DNA from 3 places in the Conexibacter stalactiti genome. Region 3 is predicted to be linked to each of the others. Evidence: riboswitches for the same ligand, from Rfam matches in the RefSeq annotation. Region 3 holds a riboswitch; each other region holds the start of a gene.
What was found. A riboswitch is a leader RNA that binds a small molecule or an ion and turns the genes downstream of it on or off. The one in region 3 is predicted to bind cobalamin.
Positions count from the first base shown of each region.

Region 1 (4,922 bases), on a different contig from region 3:
GCGTGCGCGAGTGACGCCGACGCGGCCGCGGTCTGGGAGCAGGCGATCGACGCGCTCGCACGGGCGCTGGCCGGCTGCGCGGCGCTGCTCGATCCCGAGCTGGTCGTGCTCGGCGGCGGCGTCTCCTCCGCCGGCGCGGCGCTGCTCGATCCGCTCGCCGCGCGGCTGGCGCAAGAGGTCCGCTTCGGGCCGCCGCCGCGGCTGCGCACCGCCGCGCTCGGCGAGCGCGCCGGCTGGATCGGCGCCGGCCTGGCTGGTTGGCAGGCGGTCGGCGGCGCGGCCGAGGAGCTGGCGACATGGCCGGCCTGAACGCGGAACCACTCGGCCTGCGGCCTCGGATTCCGTCGGGAACGCTCGCCTTCCCAGCCGAGGTCTGGCCGTGAGCGCTGCCAGCCTGACCCTCTCCGGGGGGCGCGTCGTGACGCCAGACGGGGTCCGCTGGGTCGACGTCGTCGTGCGCGCGGGGCGGATCGCTGAGCTGCGCGAGCCCGGCCCGCGCCCGGTGTCCCCCGATGGCGAGCGGATCGAGCTGGACGGGCAGTGGCTGCTGCCGGGCTTCGTCGACCTGCACGTGCACGGCGGCGACGGCGCCCAGTTCAACACCGACGATCCCGCCGAGGTGCAGCGCGCCGCCGCCTTCCACGCCGGGCACGGAACGACCGCGCTGCTGGCGACGACCGTCGCCGCGCCGGTCAACGAGCTGCTCAGCGCGCTCGACGCGATCGGCGCCGCCTCCGCCGCGCCGCGGCCGGGCGCCGCCGAGGTGCTCGGCGCGCACCTGGAAGGACCGTTCCTGAGCGCGATCCGGCCCGGCGCGATGGAGGCCGCGCACTTCATGGCGCCGGTCGGTGAGAGCCGAATCGACGTGGGCGGCGCCGGCGCGATCGCGCCGCTCAGCCACGCGGCCGAGCGCTTGCTCGGCCACAGTGCGCCGCGCTCGATCTCGCTCGCGCCCGAGCTGCCGGGGGCGCTGGAGCTGACGCGCCGCGCCGTCGCGCGCGGGCTGCTCGTCTCGCTCGCGCACAGCGATGCCGACTACGGCCAGGCGGTCGCGGCGATCGAGGCCGGCGCGCGCGCCGTCACGCACGCCTTCAACGCGATGCGGCCGCTGCACCACCGCGACCCCGGACTGCTCGGCGCCGCGCTCGACCGCGACGAGCTGACCTGCGAGGTGATCTGCGACGGGGTCCACGTCGACCCCGCCGCGGTGCGGCTGCTGATGCGGTGCAAGGGCGCGGCACGGACGGTGCTCGTGACCGACGCGATCGAGGCGACCGGGCTGCCCGACGGCGACTACCGCCTCGGCGACCGCGCGATCCGCGTCCGCACCGGCCGCGCGACGCTGCCCGGCAGCGCGACGATCGCCGGCGCGACGCTGACGATGGACGCCGCCGTCCGCAATGCGGTCGCGTTCGGCGGCGTGACGCTCGCCGACGCGGCGCGGATGGCCGCGACGACGCCGGCGGAGCTGCTCGGGATCGGCGATCGCAAGGGCTCGATCGCGCCCGGCCGCGACGCCGACCTCGTCGTGCTCGACCGCGACCTCGCGCTCACGCGCGTGCTGGCGCGCGGGGCGTGGGTCGACGCAGCCGCGCGCGTCGCGTCCTAGCGCGCCGGCCGCGCCGTCGCGCGCGGACGCGCCGGCCGCGCGGAGAACTACGGCCGTCGCCGCGTAGGCCGCGCCGATGACGAGCGCGTGCGTCCACGCGAGAGTTCACGGCATGACCGCCCCGCTCCTGCTCGACGAACTGATCCCTCACGCCGACGCGGTCCGCACCGAGCACCTGCTGATCGACGGCGACCTCGCGCAGGTCTACGACGCCGTCCGCGCGGCCGACTTCATGCGCACCGCCGAGCAGCAGCCGGTGCGGGCGCTCTTCCAACTGCGCGCGCTCGGCGAGCGGGTCGTCTCGACCGTTCGCCGGCGCCCGTTGCCGGCACCCGCGCCGACGGCGACGATGCGGCTCGCAGATCTCGGCGCCCACGGCGAGTGGGTGGTGCTCGGCGAGCGGCCGCCGCACGAGATCGCGATCGGCGTCGTCGGGCGCTTCTGGGCCGGGGAGACGAGCTGGGAGACGATCGACGCGCGCGACTTCGCCGGCTTCGAGCGCCCGGGTCTCGCGAAGATCGCCGCCGGCTTCTCGCTGCGCCCGTACGGCGCCGGGCGCGTGCTCGTCAGCTACGAGTGCCGCACGCTGGCGACCGATCCGCAGTCGCGCCGCGCCTTCCTGCGCTACTGGCGGGCGCTGTCGCCGTTCATCGGGGTCGTGCTGCGCACCCAGCTGCGGATCGTCGCGCGCACGGCGGCCGAGCGCGCCGCACGGTAGGGTCCCGGGCGAGCCAGTCGCACCCACCCCGTGGGTCAGGGAATCCGGTGAGAAGCCGGAGCTGACGCGCAGCGGTATGGGGGACGGGCGGAGCATCGGCCACTGGACCGGCAACGGTCTGGGAAGGCGCTCCACCCGGACGATCCCGAGCCCGAAGACCTGCTGGCTTGCGGCCCTCCGCATGCATCGCAGCGGGCGGCCGGATCGTCCACAACGGGCCCCGCGACCGGGTCCCAGATCGAAAGGCCAGCGTGTCCCCGCGCGCCCTCACCCTCCCCACGCTCTCCGCCGTCGCCGTGCTCGCCGCCGGCCTGCTCGCCGGCTGCGGCTCCGACGGCGACAGCCCCGCCGCGACCGCCGCCGGCAGCCCCACGGCCGCCGCGACCACGGCCGCCGCGCCCTCGACCAGCTACCCGGTGACGCTCAGGAACTGCGCGCGCGAGGTCGTGGTCGAGCGGGCGCCCGAGCGCGCCGTCTCGATCAACCAGCCGGCGACCGAGCTGCTGCTGACGCTGGGGCTCGAGGACCGCATGGCCGGCAGCGTCTCCTGGAGCGACCCGGTCACGCCCGCGCTCGCGGCGGCGAACGCGAAGGTCCCGGTCATCAGCAGAGACTTCGCCTCCTTCGAGCGCGTCCTGAAGGTCGAGCCCGACTTCGTCTACGCGACCTTCGACTGGTCGTTCACCGACGAGGGCGTCGCCCCGCGCGACCGCTTCGAGAGACTCGGTGTGCCGACCTACCAGTCCTCCAGCGAGTGCGGTGGACAGACCGCGCAGCAGGCCGACGAGCTGACGCTCGACGACCTCTACACGGAGATCGCGGAGGTCTCGCGGATCTTCGGCGTGCCGGAGAGAGGCGCGGCGCTGGTCGAGTCGCTGAGAGCGCGGATGGCGAGAGCGTCGAGCGACCTCGGCGCCGAGGACCTCTCGCTGATGTGGTGGTACTCGTCGTCGAAGACGCCGTACATCGCCGGCTGCTGCGGCGCGCCCGGGATCGTCACGCGCGCGATCGGCGCCAGAAACGCCTTCGCCGACAACAGACAGCTGTGGCCGGAGATCGGCTGGGAGGCGATCCTCGACCGCGATCCCGACGTGCTCGTGCTGGCCGACCTGACGCGCGGCGACGAGGGCGACAGCGCTGAGGCGAAGATCAGATTCCTCGAGTCCGACGCGGTCGCCAAGCGGCTGACCGCCGTCCGGAACAGACGCTACATCGTGCTCTCCGGCTCCGACATGGACCCGTCGCTGCGCAACGTCGACGCGGTCGAGACGGTCGCCGACGGGCTGCGCAGACTCGGGCTGGCCGGCAGATGAGCGCCGCGCCGGGGTCGCCGGCCGCGGACGAGGCGATCGCCGCCGCCGACCTGCTCGCGCGCTGGGACGACCAGCAGGCGGCGTACATCGCCGATCGCGAGGGCCGCTTCCGCGTCATCGCCGAGGTGCTGGAGCTGACGCTCGGGCCGGCGCCGCTGGTCGTCGACCTCGCCTGCGGGCCGGGCTCGCTCGGCGCGCGCCTGCTCGACGCGCTGCCGGGCGCGCGCGTGGTCGGGATCGACCACGACCCGCTGCTGCTCGACGTCGCGCGGCGGGCGCTCGGAGAGCGCCACGGCGACCGCCTGACGCTGCTCGACGGCGACCTGCTCGACGCCGGCTGGCCGGCGGCGGTCAGCGCCGCGCTCGGCGACGCTGCCCCGGACGCCTGCGTCTCGACGACGGCGCTGCACTGGCTGAACCCCGACCAGCTCGTGCGCGTGTACACGCAGGCGGCGGAGCTGCTGGCGCCCGGCGGGCTGCTGCTCAACGGCGACCACTTCCGCTTCGACGATCGCTCGCCGACGCTGAAGCGGGTCGCCGCCGCACACGACGAGGCGACCCAGCGGGCCGGCCACGCCGCCGGCGCGCCGACGTGGGAAGCGTGGTGGGAGGAAGCGCGCTCCGGTCCCGGCGGAGCCGCGCTGGTGGCCGAGCGCGAGCGCCGCTTCGCCGGCCGCGACGCGCCGCCGACGACCGCCGTCGACTTCCAGCTCGCGGCGCTGGCGCAGGCCGGCTTCGCGGAGGTCGGGACGGTGTGGCAGCTCTTGGATGACTACGTGGTGATGGGGCGTCTGCGGCCTGCGGCCTTGATGCCTTCCGCGAACTCGCCAGAGGCTCCTTCGCGCGCGTCGGAGTGACTCCATGCGCAGCGTCGCTCTTTCGCTCGCCGGCCTGCTCCTGCTCGCCCTCTCGATCGCCGTCGCGATCACGATCGGGCCGGCCGAGATCGCCGTCGGCGACGTCTACGCCGTCGTCGGCCAGCAGCTCGGCCTCGGCGACGCCGGCCTGTCGCGGATCCAGGAGGGGATCGTCTGGGATCTGCGGCTGCCGCGCACGCTGCTGGCGGCCGTCTGCGGGGCGGGGCTGGCGATCTGCGGCGCGATCCTGCAGTCGCTGCTGCGCAACCCGCTCGCCGACCCGTTCGTGCTGGGGATCTCCTCCGGCGCCTCGACCGGCGCGGTGCTGGTGATCGTCGCCGGCGTCGGCGGCGGCGCGATCGCGCTCTCGACCGGCGCCTTCGCCGGCGCGCTCGTCGCCTTCGGGCTGGTGCTGGCGCTGGCGG
Region 1 is NZ_JAWSTH010000035.1:20,772-25,693, forward strand. Features, by position in the region: gene R7226_RS14440 (ROK family protein) at 1-309, shown strand, start outside; gene nagA (N-acetylglucosamine-6-phosphate deacetylase) at 380-1,609, shown strand; gene R7226_RS14450 (hypothetical protein) at 1,722-2,327, shown strand; cobalamin riboswitch at 2,338-2,496, shown strand; gene R7226_RS14455 (ABC transporter substrate-binding protein) at 2,579-3,640, shown strand; gene R7226_RS14460 (class I SAM-dependent methyltransferase) at 3,637-4,497, shown strand; gene R7226_RS14465 (FecCD family ABC transporter permease) at 4,502-4,922, shown strand, end outside.
Region 1: it holds a riboswitch for cobalamin, as region 3 does, so the genes downstream of both, R7226_RS14455 (ABC transporter substrate-binding protein) here and R7226_RS28385 (hypothetical protein) in region 3, are expected to answer to the same signal.

Region 2 (4,922 bases), on a different contig from region 3:
GAACCACGACCCCGTCGGGGTGGCACCGGCCGAGCCGGGCGTGATTAGGAGCGTGTTCCCGAGTAGGACCTCGGTTGCATGTGCCGCCGATGCCGCGAAGGCGGCCACGAGGCCGACGAGCGCCGCCGCGAACAGCAGGACCCTGAGCGGCGCGCGCCAGAGCCCGTCGATCGACTTGCTCACTGCGATCACATCCTTTCGATGTGTATGTGATTGACCCGCCACCCCCGATGAGTGACAGGTGACTGCTATGGGGACGTCTGAGCAGGTCTGAACGTTCCGGCGAGGTGCCAGGAACCTATGAATTTGTCGAACGGGCCCGTGACGATCAGGCTCTTCCACTCGAGCAGGAAGCGGCCGCTCGCCGCGTCGTAGGTGCCGCTCACCGCCGTCGATGCGCCCGGCACCGAGCCGTCGGGCTTCGGCGTGCCCTGGTTGAACCAGTTGCCGTTCCACTGCGCCGCCCACGCCGTCACCTGTCCGCTCAATCTGCCGCCGTTGACGGTGATCGCGGGGAGCGGATCGGCGACGCTGAGCTGCGCGTCCTGCGGCGCGGTGACGATGCTGAAGTACTGACCGAAGAACTTCGTCGGCTGCACGATCCGATTTGCCAATGCGGCGCCGGTCGGATCGAACGCGGGCGTCGGCGCCGGCTGGTAGACGTCGGTCCGCAGGCCGCCGTCGGTGCCGGGGTCCAGCAGCGTGTACTCCTTGTTGCGCGATCTCGAGTCGGCGTTGACGAAGTTGGAGCCGACCGGCGTGACCATCTGGAACCACGAGCCGCTGTGCGTTCCGTTGACGTAGGAGACGCCCGGCTCGATCGCGAAGGTGCCGAGGAGCGGGGTGCCCTGCGGAGCGTTCGGCCCCGGGTCGATCGGGCTGCCTCCCGGCGCGGGGCCTGCCCCCGGCCCCGTGCCCGGCGTCGTCGTGCCGCTGCCGCCGCCGCTGCCGCCGCCCGCGCCCGGTCCCGTCGTCCCTCTCGACGCCGCGCTGACGGTGAGCGTGCGGCTGAGCGCTCTGCCCGACGGCTTGCCCGCGATCGTCACGCGCGCCGTCAGCGACAGCCGGCCGCTGAGCCGCGTCGTCCGCGTCAGCTTGAAGGCCCGTCTGGCGTCGAGCGGCGCGCTGAACCGCTCCACCCCGCGCCGCGCGTCCTTCAGCGTCAACGCGACCCGCGTTCCGCGGCGCTGTCTCGCGCTGAGCGTCGGCAGCGTCGCACGGCCCTGGATCGTCAGCCGCGCGCCGCTCGCTCTCACCTGCGTCAGCGTCAGCCGCGCCGGCGCCGGTCTCGCCGCACGTGACGCGCCCATCGCGGCAGCCGGCGGCAGCGCGCTCAGGATCGCGAGGACAAGCAGGACTCGGAGACGGCTCGGCACGTGCATGCTCCTGACGGATGCGGTCGGACGGTGTGGAGCGCGACCCCGGATCGACGCCGGTGGCAGCTAGCGCTCCACTTGCTCGAAAAACAATACTACATTCTCTACCGGTTTAGTCAAGAATGGTTTTCGGCGCATCGCCCACCGCTCGGCGCAGACGTCGAGATCTGGCTCGGCGACCGCTTCTGCGTCCGTCAGACGCCGGGCCGCCGCGGGCGGGCCGGGCGGATCGCGCCGGAAGCGGCGGCCTGCAGCAGGCGGCGGAACGTCGGGCATTCCATGTGGGTCGGCGCGGGACAGTCGGCGGCGTGGGCGATCGCGTCGCGCATCACGGTCAGCTCGCGGATCCGCTCGTCCAGCTCGGCGGCCTTCGCGGCGAGCATGTCGCGATCGAGGCGCGGGCTGCCGTCGGCGGCGAACATGAGCGCGATCTCGTCGAGTGAGAAGCCGGCGGCGCGGCCCATCGCGATCAGCGCCAGGCGCTCGACCACGGCGGCGTCGAACTGGCGGCGCTGGCCGCGCCGGCCGATCGAGGCGATCAGGCCCTTCTGCTCGTAGAAGCGCAGCGCCGAGGCGGGCAGACCGGAGCGCTTCATCACCTCGCCGATGTCCAATTCGCTCATCCGCTTGACCTCAAGTCGACTTGAGCTGGCACTGTAGCCGTACCGCCCCGAGGAAAGCGAGACGACGACGATGAACGAGACGCGACAGACCGAGGACGAGCACGCGGCGCTGTGGAACGGTCGCTCAGGATGCGTCTGGGTGGACGCGCGGGAGCAGCTCGACGGCCTCTTCCAGCCGTTCGAGGAGCTGCTGGCGGATGTGGTCGCGGCGCGGCCGGAGAGCCGCGTGCTCGACGTCGGCTGCGGAACCGGCGCCACGACGCTCGCGGCGGTGCGACGGCTCGGGCCGCGCGGCAGCTGCACTGGCATCGACATCTCCGCTCCGATGCTCGCCGCCGCCAGAGAGCGGGCCGAGGCAGCGGGCCTCTCGGCGCGCTTCGTGCTCGGGGACGCCCAGACCCATCCGTTCGAGCCGGCGAGCTTCGACCTGCTGATCTCCCGTTTCGGCGTGATGTTCTTCGCTGACCCGGTCGCGGCGTTCGCGAACCTGCGGCGCGCGGCGGCTGACGGCGCCGAGCTGCGTTTCATCGCCTGGCGCGGCCCGGCCGAGAACCCCTTCATGACGACCGCCGCGCGAGCCGCCGCGCCGCTGCTGCCGGACCTGCCGGTGAGCGAGCCGGATGCGCCGGGCCAGTTCGGGTTCGCCGACCCCGACCGCGTCCGCGGGATCCTCGCCGACGGCGGTTGGAGCGCGATCGACCTCCAGCCGCTCGACGTCACGCTCACGATGCCGGCATCGCAGCTCGTCCCCTACGTGACCCGGCTCGGCCCCGTCGGCATCGCGCTGAAGGAGCAGGACGAACAGACCCGCGCGCGGGTCGTCGAGTCGGTCCGCCCTGCCTTCGACCCATACGTCGACGGCGACACGGTCCGCTTCACCGCCGCCTGCTGGACGATCGGGGCGCGGGCCTAGCCGCTCTGGCGCGGGTCGCGGGCGGGCCGGTGTAGGGTTCCGCCCGCGAGTCGATCGCACCCGAAGCACAAGGGTCAGGGAATCCGGTCTGAATCCGGAGCTGGCGCGCAGCGGTGGGGATGCGAGGCGACGGTTCGACATGCCACTGGAGCGATGCTCCGGGAAGGCGAGCCGCCGCAGGCATCCAAGCCCGAAAACCTGTCGACTCGGCCCACGCTGCCCATAGGCCGCGCGGGTTCCGCCAACGCGGCCTCGCGCAACGGGCCGTTCGGAGCAGAGGAGCAGGAACCGAGTCGTGCCGCCTCATCCGCAGGTCCCGCAGCGGGCGCGTGCCGCCCCGCGACGCCCGTCGGCGCTCGTCTTGCTGCTCGTGCTGCTGGCCGCGACGGTCGCGGCGCTGTCGCTGCTCGCGAGCGGTCCCGCCCCGGCGCAGTCGGGCGACCGGGTGCTCGACGGCACGGTCGCCTACATGCAGCAGCACCAGCGCAGAGACGGCTGCTTCCCGATGGTTCCAGGCGGCGAGGCCGACCCGGTCACGGCCAGCCCGTGGACGGCGCTGGCGCTCGCGGCTGCCGGGGTCAACCCGCGCGAGCAGTTCCGCCCCGACGGCTACCGCTCGGTCTTCGACTGCATCGAGGCCGCCGCCGGCCAGCTCGCGAACACGACCGACCTCGAGCGCACGCTGCTGGTCGTCAACGCCGCCGGCACCGACCCGCGCGCCTTCGGCGGCGTCGACCTCGTCGCGGGCATCCTGCGCCAGCAGCGGGACAGCGGCGCCTTCTCGCGCACCTTCGGCAGCGCCGGCGCCGACTCCCCCGTCAACACGACGGTCTTCGCGATCCTCTCGCTCTCGCTCGTCAGAGAGCCGGCCGTCGAGGCGGCGATCGGCCGCGCGGCCGACTGGCTGCTGACCGCGCAGAACGACAGCGGCAGCTGGTCCGACGTCGCCGCGCACACGAACGAGAGCACGGACATGACCGGCGCGGCGCTGCAGGCGCTGCGCGCGGCCGGCCGGGTCGGCGCGGGTGCGGGCACCGAGCACGGGCCCTCGCGCGCGGCGGTCGACAGAGCGCTCGCGTGGCTGCGCACGCTGCAGCGCGATGACGGCGGCTTCCCGCTGCTGCTGCGCGAGCAGACCGGCAACTCCGGCTCGACCGCGTGGGTCGCCCAAGGGCTGTGGGCGGTCGGCGAAGACCCTCGCGCGTGGGTCAGATCCGGCCGCAGCATGCTCGACTTCCTCGCCTCGCTGCAGCGCGACGACGGCCACATCGCCTGGAAGGCCGACAACGACGCCAGCCCGATGTGGATGACGTCGTACTCGCTGCCGGCATACAGCGGCCGCTACCTGCCGATCGCCGCGATCCCCCCGAGCGGCAGGTCGCCCGACCCGCGCAACGCGCCCTCGCCCGAGAGACCGGCCGGCGGGACCGGCGGCGGCAGCGGCGGCGACGAGCGCGCGCCCGGCGGCGGCGTGCTGGCGGGCGGCGGCGGCGAGGGCGCGCCGAACTTCAGCCGCCCGCGGCCGGACAGCAAGGGCGCGACGATCGGCGGCGTGCGGCAGACGCGCGTGACCCGCGCGACGCCCAGACGCGGCCGCGAGCGCACCCAGGCGCAGCAGGACCGCGACGCCGCCGACAGCGATCCGGGGGTGGCGGACGAGCCGGATGAGCCGGACGCCGCGCCCGCGCCGGAGAGCGCCGATGAACCCGGCGCTGCCCCCGGCCCCGGCGACGGCCGCGACGCGTCGCAGCACGGCGACAGCGACGGCGGTGAGCGGGTGACCGGCCTCGTCGTCGGCGGCGGCACCGCGGCCGGCGCGGACGGCGGCGCGCTCGCCGGGGCCTACGGGCTGCGCGGCGCCGAGCGCGGCGGCGACACCGGCCCGCAGCTCGCCCTTGCGATCGCGACAGCCCTGCTGATGGCCGCCGCCGGCGGCGGCCTGTGGGAGCGGCGGCTCACCACATGACTCCGATGCGACGACCCGACCGATGGAGCGAACCCCGATGACTC
Region 2 is NZ_JAWSTH010000014.1:4,794-9,715, reverse strand. Features, by position in the region: gene R7226_RS07750 (hypothetical protein) at 1-183, opposite strand, end outside; gene R7226_RS07745 (hypothetical protein) at 249-1,376, opposite strand; gene R7226_RS07740 (helix-turn-helix domain-containing protein) at 1,571-1,999, opposite strand; gene R7226_RS07735 (class I SAM-dependent methyltransferase) at 2,070-2,912, shown strand; cobalamin riboswitch at 2,960-3,120, shown strand; gene R7226_RS07730 (prenyltransferase/squalene oxidase repeat-containing protein) at 3,208-4,878, shown strand; gene R7226_RS07725 (MotA/TolQ/ExbB proton channel family protein) at 4,916-4,922, shown strand, end outside.
Region 2: it holds a riboswitch for cobalamin, as region 3 does, so the genes downstream of both, R7226_RS07730 (prenyltransferase/squalene oxidase repeat-containing protein) here and R7226_RS28385 (hypothetical protein) in region 3, are expected to answer to the same signal.

Region 3 (4,922 bases):
CGGCACCGCAGCCCACGGCAGTCAGAGCGAGCGCGGCCAGGCCGGCCGCGAGTGCACGACGATGAGTCACGGAATCTCCTTCTCGCAGGCGTTCGCCCGCTTGCACCAGAACCAGACGACCGACTGGCCGCCCTTCAGCAGACCGCTGCCGAACGGGCCCGACGGATCGGCGGCGCCGGCGCTGCCGAGGCGGCCGCCGACGGCGTAGACCCAGCCGGCCTGACCGGCGGCGCGCTTGCCGGCGATCGACGTGACGTAGAGGCCGCTGCCGTCCGCGGCGCGGCGGCCGCAGGAGCCGAAGTCGGCGAGTTTGACCGACGGGCCGCCGCCGTGGGCGACGGCGAGGAGCGCGGCCAGCGGCGTGCCGCCCGCGACGGCGCAGCGCTTGCGCCCGACGCCCGCGGTAGTCGCGCTCGCGGCGACGGTGCGGCGCGCGAGCGTGCTGCCGCTCGCGCCGACGACGCGGACGGGGACGCGCGGGGCGGCCGCGGCGTGGACGACGGCGCCGGGCGTGCCGGGCACGGCGTGTGCGCCAGATGCGACCGCGGCGCTCGCCGCCGCCCGCTCGGCCACGGTGAAGCGGACGACGAGCGGCTTGGCGCTGTTGCCGGCGCCGTCGGCGGCGATCACGCCGAGCGTGTAGCGGCCGGGCGCCAGCCGCGCCGGCAGCAGGTAGGACCAGCGTTCGCGGTCGGCCGCCTGGAACCAAGGCGCGCCTCTCCTGGGACATCTGACGAAATCCTCGATGCGGCCGACGTACGCGGTGCAGCGACCGTCGTGGCGACGTGCCAGCCGCAGCTCGACGATCCCGCCGTCGAGCCCTCTGGCGACGCCGCGCAGCGCGCGTGGCGCGCGCGCCGGGGCGAACGTCTGCCCGTCGGAGATCCCGCGCACCGACAGCAGCGGCGGCGTGCGGTCGCTGCTGCCGCAGCGACCGTCGGCGCAGAAGAGGCGCGCGGACGGCGTGCTGCCCGTGCGCGTCGCACGCAGCGTGCTCTCGCCGCGCTTCAGCGTCACGCGCGCGTTGCCCTGCGCATCCGCTCTGACCGGCGCGGCGCCGCCGCTGACGGTCGCGCCGGCGGCCGGCGTCGTTCTGCCGTCGGGGCCGAAGGAGATGACCTGGACGGTCGGTCTGGCGTTGCGCGTGCGCGGCGCGACCAGCCCCAGCGGCGCGTTGGTGCAGTTGAAGTCGGGGCCGCTGGTGCAGACGAACAGCAGCAGCTCGTCGCCGTCCTGCAGCTCGGTGTCGCAGAGGCCGGTCAGCGACGATCTGTCGTTGACCCACAGCGTCCAGTAGTCGTTGGCGCTGGCCGGTCTGACGCCGTCGATCGCGTCGACGGCGTAGCCGAGCCCTCTGAAGTAGGAGGCCGTCCACTCCCCCTCGGTCGCCTGCTCCAGCGCGCCGGCGGCGCTCGTGCCGCTGCAGGCGTGGGCTCTGTCGCCGTCCTTGACGACGGCGGCGGTGGTCGTCGTGACCGGCGTGTCGACGAGCGTCCCGCGGGGACCCTCGACGCGCACCGTCACGTCCGCCGGGCGCCCGGCGGCATCAGCGAGCGGCGCCGCGAGCGCGGTCACGGCGAGCGCTCCGATCAAGGAGCCGAGGATCGTGCGGGACATCTGTGCACCCCTTTCCGCGAGGGCGTCTGAGTCAGCGGCCGGGGGCTCTGTCTCCTGGCTCTCGGGCCGACCGTCTCGCGCCTTCCCGGTGCCATTGGCCTTCCGGTGGCCGGCGCCCGTGCGGCGCCTGCGAACGGCTTCCCCGATCACAGTGGCGGGTCCGCGCCGGATTCGCACCGGACTTCCCATCGCCACCGACCTTGAACGGCGCCGATGGTAGCGCTCAGGCCGCCGCGACGACGTTGCAGAGCGGCTTGCCAGCCGCCGAAGCAGGGGTAGAGTGCTCCAGATGACCGTCAATCTGACGCGCATCTACACGCGTCTCGGCGACAGCGGCGAGACGCACCTCGGCGACATGAGCCGCGTGCCGAAGACGCACCCGCGGATCGAGGCGTACGGCACCGTCGACGAGCTGAACGCCCATCTCGGCGTGGCGATCGCCACCCCCGGACTGCCGCCGCGATACGTCGAGTGGCTGAGACGGATCCAGAACGACCTCTTCGACGTCGGCGCCGACGTCGCCGTCCCGCACGGCGGCGACAAGGAGCGGCTGCGCGTGCAGCCCGAGCAGACGGCGTGGCTGGAGGAGCGCTGCGACGAGGTCAACGCGACGCTTGCGCCGCTGCGCTCGTTCGTGCTCCCGGGCGGGACGCCGGGCGCGGCGCAGCTGCACGTCTGCCGCACCGTCTGCCGCCGCGCCGAGCGCGCCGCGATCGCCTGCGGCGACGAGCTGGGCGAGCAGGTCGTGCGCTACCTCAACCGCCTCTCCGACCTGCTCTTCATCCTCAGCCGCGGCGCCAACGGCAGCGAGGAGCCGCTGTGGCAGCCGGGCGCCGGCCAGCAGCAGCAGTAGGCGGCGCGCTCAGCGCCTCGACCGCGCCGGCCGCGCGCTGAGGCGGCCGCGCCCTCAGCGCCGCGTCAGCACGCTGAGCGCGGCCGCGAGCGCGAGCGCGACGGCCGCCAGCGCGCCGGCGCCGAAGACGAAGACGGTGTGCTCCTGCGCATAGGAGACGACCTGCTCGGGTCGCGCGAGCAGCACCATCGCGCTGAGCAGCGCGGCGCTGACGGCCGTCACGCCGGCCGGCGCGAGCGTCTCGCGCAGCGGCGGCGCGTCGCCGTCGGCGCTGCGCAGCGGCCAGCGCGACTGCGCCCACGACAGCACCGCGACCGCCAGCAGCGCCCACAGCGTCGCGACGAGGAAGCCGCCCAGCACGTCGCTGGGGTAGTGCCACGAGAGCGTCAGGAACGAGAAGGTGACCGCGACGGCGAAGACGGCGCCGAGCGCCCCGACCCACGGGCGCCACCGCGCCGGGGCGACGAGCACCGCGCAGAGCGCGATCGACATCGACGCGGTCGCATGGCCGCTCGGCCATGCCGCCGGCAGGATCTGGCCGCCGTCGACCAGCAGCGACGACCAGCGGTCGCTCGCGAGCGCCGGCTTCAGCAGCTGCGTGGTGACGTTGGCGCCGAGCAGCACGATCGCGACGGCGGCCGCGGTGCGCGGTCTGCGCCGCAGCAGCGCGACGACGACGAGCGCCGCGACGAACCAGACGAACGTGTCCGGGTCGCAGAGCGTCGCGATGAACTGCGCGACCGGATGGACGCGCGGGCCGTCGAGGTTGCGGAAGCCCTGCAGCACGACGGCGTCGAGGTGGTGCACGGGGCCGACGAAGACGACCGCCAGGTAGACGAGCGGCAGCAGCGCCGCGATCGCCGCGGCGCCCGCGAGCGCGAGCTGCGTTCGGCGTTCCATCTCGTCAGGGTAGCGAGCGCGCTCCTCCGGCCCGGCGCGGCGGCGTTGCCTAAATCGAGCATAAAACGTCGTCATTCCACTTAAGTGTCGGTGTCGGACCGGCGCATGGATGATGGTCGCTCCGGTACATTCCGGCCGTGACCACTGCGCGAGCAACTCGATTCCTTGCGGTCGGCATCAGTGCCGCCGCCCTTCTGTTCGCCGGCTGCGGCGACGACGACAACTCCACCGAGACGTCCGCGGCCGCCGACACCGCGGCGGCCACCTCGACGACGGCGAGAACGACGCCCGCGGATCCAGCCGCGACGCCGATCAGAAACCCGTTCAGAGAACCGAGACACGAGGCGCACCCCGGTGAGAGAGTCGACCAGCTGATCATCAGAGACGTGACGGTCGGCGACGGCGAGGAGATCCAGGCCGGCGACACCGCAATCGTCGACTACTACGGGACCCTCTACGACAACGGCAGAAAGTTCGACGCCTCCTGGGACCGCAGAGAGCCGCTCGAGATCGCGATCGACAACGGCGGCGTGATCGCCGGCTGGTGGCAGGGCATCCCGGGCATGAGAATCGGCGGTCGCCGCACGCTCATCATCCCGCCGGCGCTCGGCTACGGCGATCAGGAGCAGGGCGGCATCCCGAGAAACTCGACGCTCGTCTTCACCGTCGACCTGCTCGGCATCAGACGCGCGGCCGCACCCGGCGTCGCCGCCGATCCGGCCGCGCAGGCGCCGGCCGGCTGAGCCGTTCACCACAACGCAGCCTTCCGACGGGCCCGGGCGACCGGGCCCGTCGCAGTTAAGACTCAACGAGCGTGGTTGGAGAGCGGCACGGGCGGGCACCTACAGCAACGATGGCCCCGGGCAGACAGACGATCGCCGAGCAGTTCGTCGAGGTGCTGCGTCAAGCCGGCGTCGACCACATCTACGGGCTCGTCGGCGACAGCCTCAACCCGATCGTCGACGCCGTCCGCCGCAGCCCCGGGATCGAGTGGGTCCACGTCCACAACGAGGAGGCGGCCGCCTTCGCGGCCGGCGCCGAGGCGCAGCTGACCGGCAGGCTGGCCGTCTGCGCGGGCTCCAGCGGTCCCGGCAACACCCACCTGATCCAGGGCCTCTACGACGCCCACCGCAACGGCGCGCCGGTGCTGGCGCTCGCGTCCCACATCCCCGCCGCGCAGATCGGCACCGGCTTCTTCCAGGAGACCCACCCCGACCGCCTGTTCGCCGAGTGCAGCCACTACAGCGAGCTGATCTCCTCGCCGCGGCAGCTGCCGCGCGTGCTGCGGATCGCGATCCAGACGGCGCTCGGGCACGGCGGCGTCTCCGTCGTCGCGCTGCCGGGCGACCTCGCCGCGATGCCGGCCGCCCAGTCGACCGGCACCAGCACGCTCGCCGCGCCGCAGGGCGCCGTCGTGCCGAGCGACGAGCAGGTGCGGGCGCTCGCCGACGCGCTCAACGCCGCCGAGACCGTGACGCTCTTCTGCGGCGCCGGCGTGCGCGGCGCCCACGCCGAGGTGATGGAGCTGGCCGGAACGCTGCTCTCCCCCGTC
Region 3 is NZ_JAWSTH010000132.1:9,321-14,242, reverse strand. Features, by position in the region: gene R7226_RS28390 (DUF4430 domain-containing protein) at 1-70, opposite strand, end outside; gene R7226_RS28385 (hypothetical protein) at 67-1,617, opposite strand; cobalamin riboswitch at 1,667-1,803, opposite strand; gene R7226_RS28380 (cob(I)yrinic acid a,c-diamide adenosyltransferase) at 1,907-2,470, shown strand; gene R7226_RS28375 (phosphatase PAP2 family protein) at 2,525-3,370, opposite strand; gene R7226_RS28370 (FKBP-type peptidyl-prolyl cis-trans isomerase) at 3,508-4,113, shown strand; gene R7226_RS28365 (pyruvate dehydrogenase) at 4,224-4,922, shown strand, end outside.